One region of the Streptomyces sp. NBC_00224 genome, then DNA from elsewhere that is predicted to be linked to it. Evidence: riboswitches for the same ligand, from Rfam matches in the RefSeq annotation. Region 1 holds a riboswitch; the other holds the start of a gene.
What was found. Region 1 has a riboswitch for cyclic di-AMP ahead of OG965_RS33160 (peptidoglycan DD-metalloendopeptidase family protein). Riboswitches for the same ligand answer to the same signal wherever they lie in the genome.

Region 1 (5,612 bases):
TCAGCGCCGGGACGCTGTCCTCGGCGAGCGCGTGCAGCACCCGGCTGTGCTCGGCGGTGCGCTCGCGGATGATCGTCCGGTACGACCGGGACATCCGGTCGGCGCCCCGGCCCTCGGAGAGGACCGACCGCAGCTGGTTGATGTCGCCGTCGCGGACCATCTTCCAGAACTCGGCCCCGTCGGCGGGGTCCGTCAGCGGTATGTTCACATTGCGCACCCCCGGCAGGTCCACGTCCGGGCCCTCAAGACGCTGGTCCGCCGCGTTGCGGAAGTCGAAGATGGTGTGCAGCCCGAGGGTGGCGAGGAAGGCCGCGTCCTGCTCGGTCGCGTGTGCCAGGTGGCCGCTGCGGAAGAGCCGTCCGTGCCGCAGCCGGCGGCCGTCCACGGTCGGCAGTCCGCCCACATCACGGAAGTTGCGCACCCCGGAGAGCTCGGGTTCGGTCGAAGGGACCTGCGGAGTCTGCTGCGTCACGTTGGCTCCTGATGTGGTTCGAAAAAAGATCACGCCGCCTCGATCCGACGATACGACATGGGTTCCCGGGGCAATCATCTCGACGGCCCGACCGGAAGGCGACCCCCTCGCACCCGTTGCCCTCGCGGGTACGGCACCCCGATCCTGTTCCTGGTGTTCGTGCCTGTGCGTACCTGTGCGGAACTGGGGAGTCGGGATGATCGAGACTGCGGACGACGGACGGGTGTGGCTGCTGACCGGTCGCACCAGCGGCTATGCGCTGCACCTCACGGACCACGGGGAACTCCTGCACCTGCACTGGGGCCCGCGCCTGGCCCTCGCCGACGCCGAGGCACTGGCCGCCCAGCCCCTGCCGCCCCACTGGCCCTTCGAGTCACCACTGGATGGCCAGGAGGAGTACGTGGTGGAGGGCGGGCCCCGTTTCGCGCGCCCCGCGCTCTCCGTACGGACCTCTCAGGTGCGCGGCACCGAGTGGACCTTCGCGGGCGCCGCGGTCGACGGCGACGAACTGCGGCTGCGCTTCACCGACGCCGTGCACCACCTGGGGCTCACCCTGCACTACCGGACGCGCGACGACACCGACGTCGTCGAGCGCTGGGCGACCGTCGCCCACGAGGGCACGGCCGGGGACCCGGACCTGGAGCTGCTGCGGGCCGACGCCGCCGTGTGGACGCTGCCGCTGCGCGACGGCTGGCGGCTCAGCCAGCTGCACGGCCGCTGGGCCGCCGAGTCCCGGCTCGTACGGGCCGACCTCACCCCGGGCGACAAGGTGCTCGGCAGCCGCCGCGGCCACACCGGCCACCAGCACCTGCCCTGGGTCGCCCTGGACGCCGAGGGCGCCGCCACCGAGGAGAGCGGCGAGGTGTACGGGTGCGCGCTCGGCTGGTCCGGGTCCTGGCGCATCGCCGTCCAGCACCTGCCGGACGGCCGGGTGCAGATCAGCGGCGGCGCCGGGTACGACGACTCCGGGCTGCTGTCGCTCGCGCCCGGCGACTCGTACACCACACCGGTCTTCGCCGGGTTGTGGAGCCCGGACGGCTTCGGCGGGGCCAGCCGGGAGTGGCACGCCTGGCAGCTGGCCCGGGTGATCCCGGATGCCGAGCGGGTGCGGCCGGTGCTCTTCAACTCCTGGGAGGCCACCGGGTTCGACATCTCCGAGCCTCAGCAGCGGGCGCTGGCGCACCGGGCGGCCGCGATGGGCGTCGAGCTGTTCGTGATCGACGACGGCTGGTTCGGGGAGCGCACCCACGACGCGGCCGGGCTCGGCGACTGGACGCCCAACCCCGAGCGCTTCCCCGGCGGCCTCAAGCCGCTCGCGGACGAAGTGCACGTGCTGGGCATGCGGTTCGGGATCTGGGTCGAGCCGGAGATGGTCAACGCCGACAGTGCGCTGTACCGGGCGCACCCGGAGTGGGTGCAGCACCAGAGCGGACGCCGGCGCACCGAGTTCCGCAATCAGCTCGTGCTCAACCTGGCCCGCCCGGACGTCCAGGAGTACCTCTGGGAGCAGCTGGACGGGCTTCTTTCGAGTGCGCCCGTCGACTATGTGAAGTGGGACTTCAACCGCTGCTTCACCGATGCGGGCTGGCCCGGGGAGGAGTATCCGCAGAGGCTCTGGACCGAGCATGTCCGGGCGCTGTACGGCCTGTTGGACCGGCTGCGGGCCGCACACCCCTCGGTCGACTTCGAGTCCTGTTCGGGCGGCGGCGGCCGGATCGACCTCGGCATCCTCTCCCGTACGGACCAGGTGTGGACCTCCGACAACACCGACCCGCTGGACCGGCTCGCCATCCAGGACGGCTTCAGCCAGCTGCACCCGGCCCGGGTGATGGCCGCCTGGGTCACCGACAGCCCCAACACCCTGCTCAACGGCCGCCGCAGCAGCCTGCGCTTCCGCTTCGTGAGCGCGATGGCCGGGGTGCTCGGCGTCGGCGGCGACCTCAGCCGGTGGAGCGAGGCCGAACTGGCCGAGGCGCGCGGGTGGGTGGAGCTCTACAAGGCGATCCGGCCGGTGGTGCAGCTCGGGGCCCAGTACCGGCTGCGGCCACCGAGGGGCGGGCTCAGCGCCGTCCAGTACGTGCGCGGCGACGACACCGTGGTCCTCGCGTACCTCCAGGCCCAGCGCTACGGCGAGTGCCCCCCGGCCGTGCGGCTGCGCGGCCTGGACCCGGCGGCGGCCTATCGGTGCCTGGACACCGGGGCCGTACACAGGGGAGCGGTATTGCTGCATCGGGGCCTGGACACCGGACTGCGGGGCGATCTTGATGCGACGGTGTTCCGATTCCGGCGGCTGAGCGCGCGTCCGGCATAAGGAATTCGCGTTCTTGGCGCGGTAAAGATCTTCATCGGGATGTAATGGCTAAAACTGGACAGAGTGGGGCGATCGGTGGCGGGAAGGGGTGAATGGGTTAGGACTTTCACCCTGATTGGGCGATTTGATGCACCCTGTCCATCTCCCCGGCAGGAAGGGGAGGTTGCCCGTGAGCAGCGTCATATCCGTGACGTTCCGTGGTGGCGGCCCCGAATGAATTCCCCCGTCCGGCGGGGCCTGTTGGGAATTCCGGTCGACGCAGGGTGACCGCAATTCCCGGAGGAATTCCCGGCCGGGAATGCCGAAGGCGAATGGGCACTTGTCGTGGCCCGCCGGGCTCGCTTACGGTCACCGCAATCCGGGTGGACCGCCGAATCCTGCCACCGCTCGGAATCCGCACCCATCCACGCGTGGCAGGAGCGGGGGACCCAGGTAAGCGCCGTCCGGAATTCCGGCACGGCTCGGGGTGAAGCCGGAACACCGCACGCGGTGCCCCGGCCGGGCAGCTCCAGCCCGAACCCGACAGCTCACCTCGCAGGCGCCGGAGAGGAATCCGCCATGCCCGCGAAGGGTAAGCACCGCCGTCCCAAGTCCAGCCCGATATCCCGGGGCATGGTCGCCGCCGGTACGGGCGGCGCCGCGCTCGCCATCCCGCTGCTGGGCGCCACCGGCGCGCACGCCGCGGCGCAGACCGCCGCCCCCGCCACCGCGCCTCAGCAGGCCGTCCGCGCCGCCGGGGCCTTCGCCGCCGCTCCGCAGACCGCGCCCACCACGTACAAGGTCAAGAGCGGCGACTGCCTGTCGCGGATCGCCGAGGACCACCGGCTCGGCGGCTGGCAGCGGCTCTACAAGGACAACCGCGAGGTCGTCGGCTCCGACCCGGCGCTGATCCGCCCGGGCATGAAGCTCACCCTCGGGGCGAAGGCCCCGGGCGGCGGCGCGCCGCACGGCTCCGCCAAGGCGAGCGGTTCGCACGACTCCGGTACGAAGAAGTCGGCCCCCCGCACGTCGAAGTCCTCCCCGGCCGCCTCCGCCCCCAAGGCCGCCGCCGACACCTCCTCGTCCGCCACCGCGAACCAGGGCTCCGCCTCCGGCTTCCGCGCGCCGCTCGACAGCGTGAGCATCGGCACCCCGTACCGCATGGCCGGATCCATGTGGTCCAGCGGCTACCACACGGGCGTCGACTTCGCGGCCGAGACCGGCACCACGGTGAAGGCCGTCGGCGCGGGCACGGTCGTCTCGGCCGGCTGGGGCGGCGCGTACGGCAACCAGGTCGTCATCCAGCACGCCGACGGCATGTACTCCCAGTACGCCCACCTCTCGCAGTTCTCCGTCTCGGCCGGGCAGACCGTGACCGAGGGCCAGCAGCTCGGGCTCTCCGGCGCCACCGGCAACGTCACTGGCCCGCACCTGCACTTCGAGATCCGCACCACGCCCGACTACGGCTCGGACGTCGACCCGATCGCCTACCTCCGCCAGCAGGGCGCGAGCCTCTGACGCCCTTGCCCCGCCCGGCAATTGGCGCGTATTCCCGCTGCGGGAAACTGACCGGGTGGCCTATATCACCCACCGTCAACCCCTCCTTACGGTCGCGTAGGTCACACCCATAAGGGAAAGATATGGTCTCGTGGCAGACGATTCGAGATCATTCAGCAGCGGTACGTTCGGGTCGTACACGGCGATCGGCGACAGCTTCACGGAAGGTGTCGGCGACCCCGGCCCGGACGGGGCGTTCGTCGGTTGGGCGGACAGGTTCGCCGTGCTACTGGCAGACGAGCGACCGGAGGGGGCCTTTCGCTATGCCAATCTCGCGGTCCGCGGCAGGCTCCTCGACCAGATCGTCGAGGAGCAGGTGCCGCGGGCCAAGGAGCTCGCACCCGACCTGGTGAGCTTCTGCGCGGGGGGCAACGACATCATCCGGCCGGGCAGCGACCCGGACGACGTGGCCGAGCGCTTCGAGCGCGCCGTGGCCGACCTGAAGAGCGCGATCCCCACGGTCATGGTGACCACCGGGTTCGACACGCGCGGGGTGCCGGTCTTCAAGCATCTGCGTGGCAAGGTCGCCACGTACACCGCGCATGTGCGCTCCATCGCGGACCGCTACGGGTGCCCGGTGCTCGACCTGTGGTCCCTCAAGTCCGTTCAGGACAGGCGGGCGTGGGACGGCGACCGGCTGCACCTGTCGCCGGAGGGGCACACCCGGGTCGCGCTGCGCGCCGCCCAGGTGCTCGGACTGGAGATCCCGGCCGACCCGGACCAGCCGTGGCCCCCGCTGCCGCCGCGCAACACCCTGGACGTGCGGCGCGACGACATCCACTGGGCGCGCGAGCACCTGGTGCCGTGGATCGGACGACGGCTGCGCGGCGAGAGCTCGGGCGACCACGTGGAGCCCAAGCGCCCGGATCTGCTGCCTCTCTGACGCATCATCAGGGCCGTATCGGAGCAGCTTTCCTCGGTACGGAGCAGCTTTCCTCAGTGCGGTGCGGCACCGCGCCCCTGTCAGGGGCGCGGAGAACCGCGCGACCAGCCACAGACGAACCGCAGCCGAATCACCGCGGCGCCAGCAGCCTCCGCTCCGTCTCCGGGTCGAGTCCGACCCGGGGGCGGTCCGGCCGCTGCGGAGCCTCGCCGCCGATCGACTCGATCCAGGCCCAGGTGTCGGCGACCGTCTCCTCGACGGGGCGGCAGCGCAGCCCCGACAGCACGGCCTTCCACACGTTCGAGCCGTGCATCGTGCCGTGATCCTCGCCCGGCGGGATCCACACCGGCAGATGGCTCCACGGCTCGACCCCGGCGGCCAGGATCGGCTCCGGGTCCGTCCAGCGCAGC
Region 2 (5,612 bases), 5.5 Mb from region 1:
GGCAGGCGCACACCTCGACGCCCTCGTTCTGCTCCTTGATCGCCTCGATGGTCTGCGAGACGCGGTCCACGTCGCGGTCGGTCGGGCCGCGGCCCGAGGCCACCAGGCAGACCCGCTTGGCGCCGCCCGCGACACCGGCGGCGGCCGCCTTGGACGCCTCGTCCGGCTTCAGCCAGGTGTACTTGAGGATCTCGGCCTTGGAGCCCAGCCGCTGCGAGCAGTACGAGCAGTCCTCGGGGCACAGTCCGGACTTCAGGTTCACCAGGTAGTTCAGCTTCACCCGGCGCCCGAACCACTGACGGCGCACCTTGCCGGCCGCGGCCACCACGTCGAGCAGTTCCTCGTCGGAGGTCGCCAGTACGGCGAGCGCCTCTTCACGGCTCGGCAGCTCGCGCCGCAGCCCCTTGTCCACCAGCGTGTTCAGCAGGTCCATGGCGCCGATCCTTGCCGAAAACCCCCGCCCCAGCCAAGGAGGGATCGTACAACTGCGCTCCCGGAAGGTGTGTGTATTGCCACACCCTGACCTCGCCCGTCCAGGAATAGGGTCTGTCCGCTGCCTACAAAAGGGATCTCCACCATGCCCCGAGCGCCATTCGACTGGATCGACGGAGCGACCGAGCGGCGCGAGCGCGCCGGTCTCGTACGGGTGCTGCGGCCGCGCGCCGCCGACCAGGACCTCCTGGATCTGGCGAGCAACGACTACCTGGGGCTCACCCGGCACCCGGCGGTCACCCGGGGCGCCGCCGACGCGGCGCTGCGCTGGGGCGCCGGATCCACTGGATCGCGCCTGGTCACCGGCACCACCGCGCTCCACACCGAGCTGGAGGACGCGCTCGCCCGGTTCTGCGGGTTCGAGGCGGCGCTCGTGTTCTCCTCCGGGTACGCGGCCAACCTCGCCGCGCTGACCGCCCTCGGCGAGCGGGACGCGCTGATCGTCTCCGACGCGGGCAACCACGCCTCGATCGTCGACGGCTGCCGGCTGTCGCGCGCGGAGACCGAGGTGGTCCCGCACGCCGACCCCGAGGCCGTACGCAAGGCCCTGGACGCCCACGGCGGGCCCGCGCTCGTGGTGAGCGACTCGGTCTTCTCGGTGGACGGCGACGCCGCACCGCTGCCCGGACTCGCCGCCGCCTGCCGGGAGTTCGGCGCGGCGCTCGTGGTGGACGACGCCCACGGCCTGGGAGTCCTGGGCGAGGGCGGGCGGGGCGGGCTGCACGCCGCCGGGCTGGCGGGCGCGGACGACGTGGTGGCCACCCTCACCCTGTCGAAGTCGCTCGGCAGTCAGGGCGGCGCGGTCCTGGGCCCCGCCCGGGTCATCCGGCACCTGGTCAACGCCGCCCGTACGTTCATCTTCGACACCGGGCTCGCACCCGCGGCGGTGGGCGGCGCGCTCGCGGCGCTGCGGCTCCTGGAGGCCGAGCCGGAGCGGGCGGGGCGGGCCCGGGCCGTGGCCGCCGAACTGTACGAACGGCTGACGGCGGCGGGCCTGGAGGCGGCGCGCCCGGACGCGGCCGTGGTCTCGGTGCGGGCGCCGTCGCCGGAGCGGGCGGTGGCCTGGGCGGCCGACTGCCGGGGCGCGGGTCTGGCGGTGGGGTGCTTCCGGCCGCCGTCGGTGCCGGACGGCATCTCCCGGCTGCGGCTGACCGCCCGGGCCGATCTGAGCGAGTCTCAGATCCAGTGGGCGGTGGACACGATCCTGCGGACCGGGCCCACCGCCTAGTCCCCCGTTCGCATTCTCAACTCCTGCTGTCGGGCGCCTCGTTGAGCTCGACCGGCAGGCCGGAAAGGAAGCTGTGCCAGGCCCGCGCTCCGAAGAGCAGCGCGGGTCCGGCGGTCCGCTTGGAATCACGGACGGCGAGCAGTCCGGCGTCGAGGAATGCGGCCTCGACGCAATTGTTCATTCCTGTACTACGGCTGCTGCGCCGCCACTGCGCACCGTTCAGAGAAGTGCTGGAAGGTACATGCGCGAGGGGTGCGGGCATCATGCCTCCCTTACACGCCGTCAGCCATCCCGGCGATGAGATTCAATGATTCCTTGAACGAGAGGGCCTGCGCCTCGGCCATGTGGAACGCGGCGCTGTACGCCTCAAGGTCTTCTCTCCGTTCGAGATAGAGGCTACTCGTCAAGTGGTCGATAACCACAACGTCCAGATCGGAAATGTTCGGAAAGGAGAAGATAATGAAAGGCCCGGTGAGCCCGATATGGCCACCGCTGCTGAAAGGCACCACCCGCAACCGGACTTGCGGCAGCTGAGCCGCCTCCAGGAGATGGCGCAACTGTCGCCGCATCGCGGGCGCCCCGCCCACCTCGCGGTGCAGTGCCGCCTCGTCGACCACCGCGCTCAGCTCCAGCGGGGGATCGGCCCGCAGCACCTCCTGGCGCGCCAGGCGCACCTCCACCAGGGAGTCCACCCGCGCCGCGTCCGGCCAGCCCAGGGCCGCCCGGGTCACCGCGCGGGCGTACTCGGGCGTCTGGAGCAGCCCCGGCACCACGGACGTCTCCAGGGTGCGCGCCGCCGACGCCTGTGACTCCAGGCTGATGAAGTCCCGGTACTGCGGCGGCAGCAGCCCGCGGTAGGCCTGCCACCACTGGCCACCGCGCCCGTCCGCCGCCCCCGCCAGCGCTTCGAGCAGCGCCCGCAGTTCGGGGTCGGCCACCCCGTACACCTCAAGGAGCCGGGCCACGTCGGCGGGCTTCACCCCGCTGCGGCCGGTCTCGATCCGGCTCACCTTGGACTGGTGCCAGCCCAGCTGCCCGGCGACCTCGCCGCTCGTGAGGGCCGCCGCGCAGCGCAGCCGGCGCAGTTCCTCGCCGAGTTTGCGGCGGCGTACCGCGGGCCCGTGCCACATGTCGGCCTCCTTCCGCCCGGCCGGGATTCGGGCGATGGGCAAGTGTGGCGCCCAAATACGGTCCTTCGTCGCAGAGTTCACCGCTTTGAGGGACAGATATATGCACATCTTGGTGGATCGGCGCATCCGGCGGCACGATGAGTGGCACTCTGGCGCGAAGCACAAGTCCGGGGCGTCCTCGCGTTTGTCCGCTCGCTACGAGCCCAGCAGGCCGGCCCGGGTGGGAAAGGGACAGCGTCGCCATGGCAGACCACCAAGAATCAACCGTCACTCTGCCGAGCGATCCCGCCTCGGTCTCCGTCGCCCGTAGACACGTCGTCGGCGTACTCACCGAATGGGGTCTTCCGTCGGACGCCGACACCGCCGATACGATCCGCCTGATCGTCTCCGAGCTCGCGACCAACGCCGTGCAGCATACGTTCGGCCAGTCGCCCACGTTCACCGTGGAGCTGCGCCTGGAGCGCGACGAGCAGCTCCACATCGGTGTCACCGACAGCCATCCCCGCTGGCCGAAACGTCTTCCCGCCGCCGTCCAGCAGGACAACGGGCGCGGCATGGTGATCATCCGCTGGCTCGCCGCCGAGTGCGGGGGGCGGCTGTCGGTCACCCCGACGCCGGAGGGCGGCAAGACCGTCTGGATCGCGCTGCCGTGGACGGTACCGGTCCAGAGCTGAGCGCTCCGCCGGGAGCGGGGTGATCCGGCTGCGGGCCGGTGAGCGCAAGCGGCGGCGCTCACCGGCCCGCCGTACCACCGGACAGGCCCTCGTGCCGTGCGTCAGCGCACGCGCCCGTACCAGACGCCCTTGGACCAGATCTTCTCCAGCCGCACTACGGACCCGGTCTTGGGGGAGTGCCATATCTTGCCGTTCCCGGCGTAGATCCCCACGTGGTAGACGTTCGAGCCGGAGTGGAAGAACACCAGGTCCCCGCGCTGGCGCGCGGACGACGAGATGTGCCGGGTGCTGTTGTACTGCTGCTGGGTGGTGCGGGGCAGCTTCTTGCCCGCCTGCTTGAACGAGTAGAGGGTGAGCCCCGAGCAGTCGAACCGGTACGGGCCGCTGGCACCGTACTTGTAAGGCGCGCCCTTCTTCGACGCGGCGACGTTGAGCGCCTTCGTCGCGAGTGTCGCGGCGCTCGCCTCACTGCCGGCTCCTGGCACCAGCATCGTGCCGCCGACGGCGGCGAGCGTGAGGGCGGAGACCGCCCCGACTCGACTCAACAGGGACGGGACGTAATTCTGCGCAGTCATGCGCGACCCTTCGTCAAACCGCCTGCGAAGGATGACCTGTCGGGTTCGGACTGGCGAAGATGCCCGGCCGCTCGCGCGGCTTCACCCCAAGGGCCTCCCGGTCTCCCGGTGGGCCCGCACTGCTTGGGTCCTCCACTCCTGCCGATCCACTCAGTCGACCAGTCATCCGGGTGCGGCGGCAGGACTCGGCGTCCGCCCGGACCGCCCCGCCGCGGTGGCGGGGGCTTGTCGTCGGAAGGGATCTTGACCCACGAAGTGTCGGATTTCCGAGCCGAAACGGCGTTTTGTGAGGCTCCTCACGACTGACCCATTCAGGTGTACATCTATGTTTCAACGCTCCTGACGGGCTGTCCGACCTGCGTCGCACCGGCGCTGGAACGATTCATTCCGTTCGGTGTCTGCGCATTCGGAGCAACACCTGCGGTACGTCGTTCGGACCATCGGATGGTGCGAACGGGGGAGGCCGACTCGTACCCGCGCGGGGGTGCACGGACACCGGAGCGTCAACTCGCGGATGACGGCGGCGGCACCGTCAGACGGCCCGCCCGGCGCTCCCCGTCGAGCAGCCGAAGGGCCCGCGCCAGCGTCTCGGAGTGCAGCTCCGACTCGCCGCGCCGATGCATGGTCGTCAGCGCGTCCCGCAGCGCCACGGCCTGCCCGACGAGCGCCTGCGCGGCCCGTAGCGCGCCGTAGGTGTCGCGGTGCCGGGCGGGGTTGATCCGGCCCAGCCTGTCGAGCGCGTCGAGGTACGCGTCGATGAACTCGCCCTCGGCACGCGTCAGCGCGGGCAGCGGCGGAAGTTCCGGCAGCACGGCTCTACCTCCCTTGCGCCGGGGCCGAGTTCTTGCGGCTGGTGACGACGTGGTCGACCAGCCCGTACTCGGCGGCCGCGGTGGCGTCGAGGATGGTGTCCCGCTCGATGTCGGCGCTGATCCGCTCGACGGACCGCCCGGTGTGCCGGGCCAGCAGCTCCGTCAACAGCTCGCGTCCGCGCTGGAGTTCATTGGCGTAGATCTCCAGGTCGGACGGCTGTCCCTGGATCGGCTCGGCGACCGAGGGCTGATGGATCAGGACCCGCGCGCCGGGCAGTGCGAGCCGCTTGCCCGGGGCGCCCGCGGCCAGCAGCACGGCCGCGGCCGAGGCGGCCTGGCCCATGCACACCGTCTCCACGTCGCAGGTGACGAACCGCATGGTGTCGTAGATCGCCGCCATCGCGGTGAGCGAGCCGCCGGGGGAGTTGATGTACAGCGAGATGTCGCGGTCCGGGTCGGCGTGCTCCAGGTGCATGAACTGGGCCATTACGTCGTTGGCCGCGGTGTCGTCGACGGGGGTGCCGAGGAAGATGATCCGCTCCTCCAGGAGCTTGGAGTACGGATCGAGGGTGCGGACCCCGGTCGAGGTGCGCTCGGAGAATTCGGGCAGGACGTGGCGGGCGGACGGGCCGTGCATGACGTACCTCTTCTCTCGTGCCGATGTCTCTGTAAAAAATGTACAGGACGTACAGGCCGTTATG

Region 2: it holds a riboswitch for cyclic di-AMP, as region 1 does, so the genes downstream of both, OG965_RS08640 (C40 family peptidase) here and OG965_RS33160 (peptidoglycan DD-metalloendopeptidase family protein) in region 1, are expected to answer to the same signal.

What each region holds. Positions count from the first base shown of each region.
Region 1 covers NZ_CP108106.1:7,440,916-7,446,527, forward strand. The annotation lists gene OG965_RS33150 (tyrosine-protein phosphatase) at 1-472, opposite strand, end outside; gene OG965_RS33155 (alpha-galactosidase) at 669-2,783, shown strand; cyclic di-AMP (ydaO/yuaA leader) riboswitch at 3,171-3,337, shown strand; gene OG965_RS33160 (peptidoglycan DD-metalloendopeptidase family protein) at 3,342-4,280, shown strand; gene OG965_RS33165 (SGNH/GDSL hydrolase family protein) at 4,411-5,202, shown strand; gene OG965_RS33170 (NAD-dependent epimerase/dehydratase family protein) at 5,333-5,612, opposite strand, start outside.
Region 2 covers NZ_CP108106.1:1,941,819-1,947,430, reverse strand. The annotation lists gene bioB (biotin synthase BioB) at 1-433, opposite strand, end outside; gene OG965_RS08660 (8-amino-7-oxononanoate synthase) at 578-1,720, shown strand; gene OG965_RS08655 (DUF397 domain-containing protein) at 1,737-1,982, opposite strand; gene OG965_RS08650 (helix-turn-helix domain-containing protein) at 1,993-2,850, opposite strand; gene OG965_RS08645 (ATP-binding protein) at 3,093-3,524, shown strand; gene OG965_RS08640 (C40 family peptidase) at 3,626-4,099, opposite strand; cyclic di-AMP (ydaO/yuaA leader) riboswitch at 4,103-4,287, opposite strand; gene OG965_RS08635 (hypothetical protein) at 4,603-4,911, opposite strand; gene OG965_RS08630 (ATP-dependent Clp protease proteolytic subunit) at 4,916-5,548, opposite strand.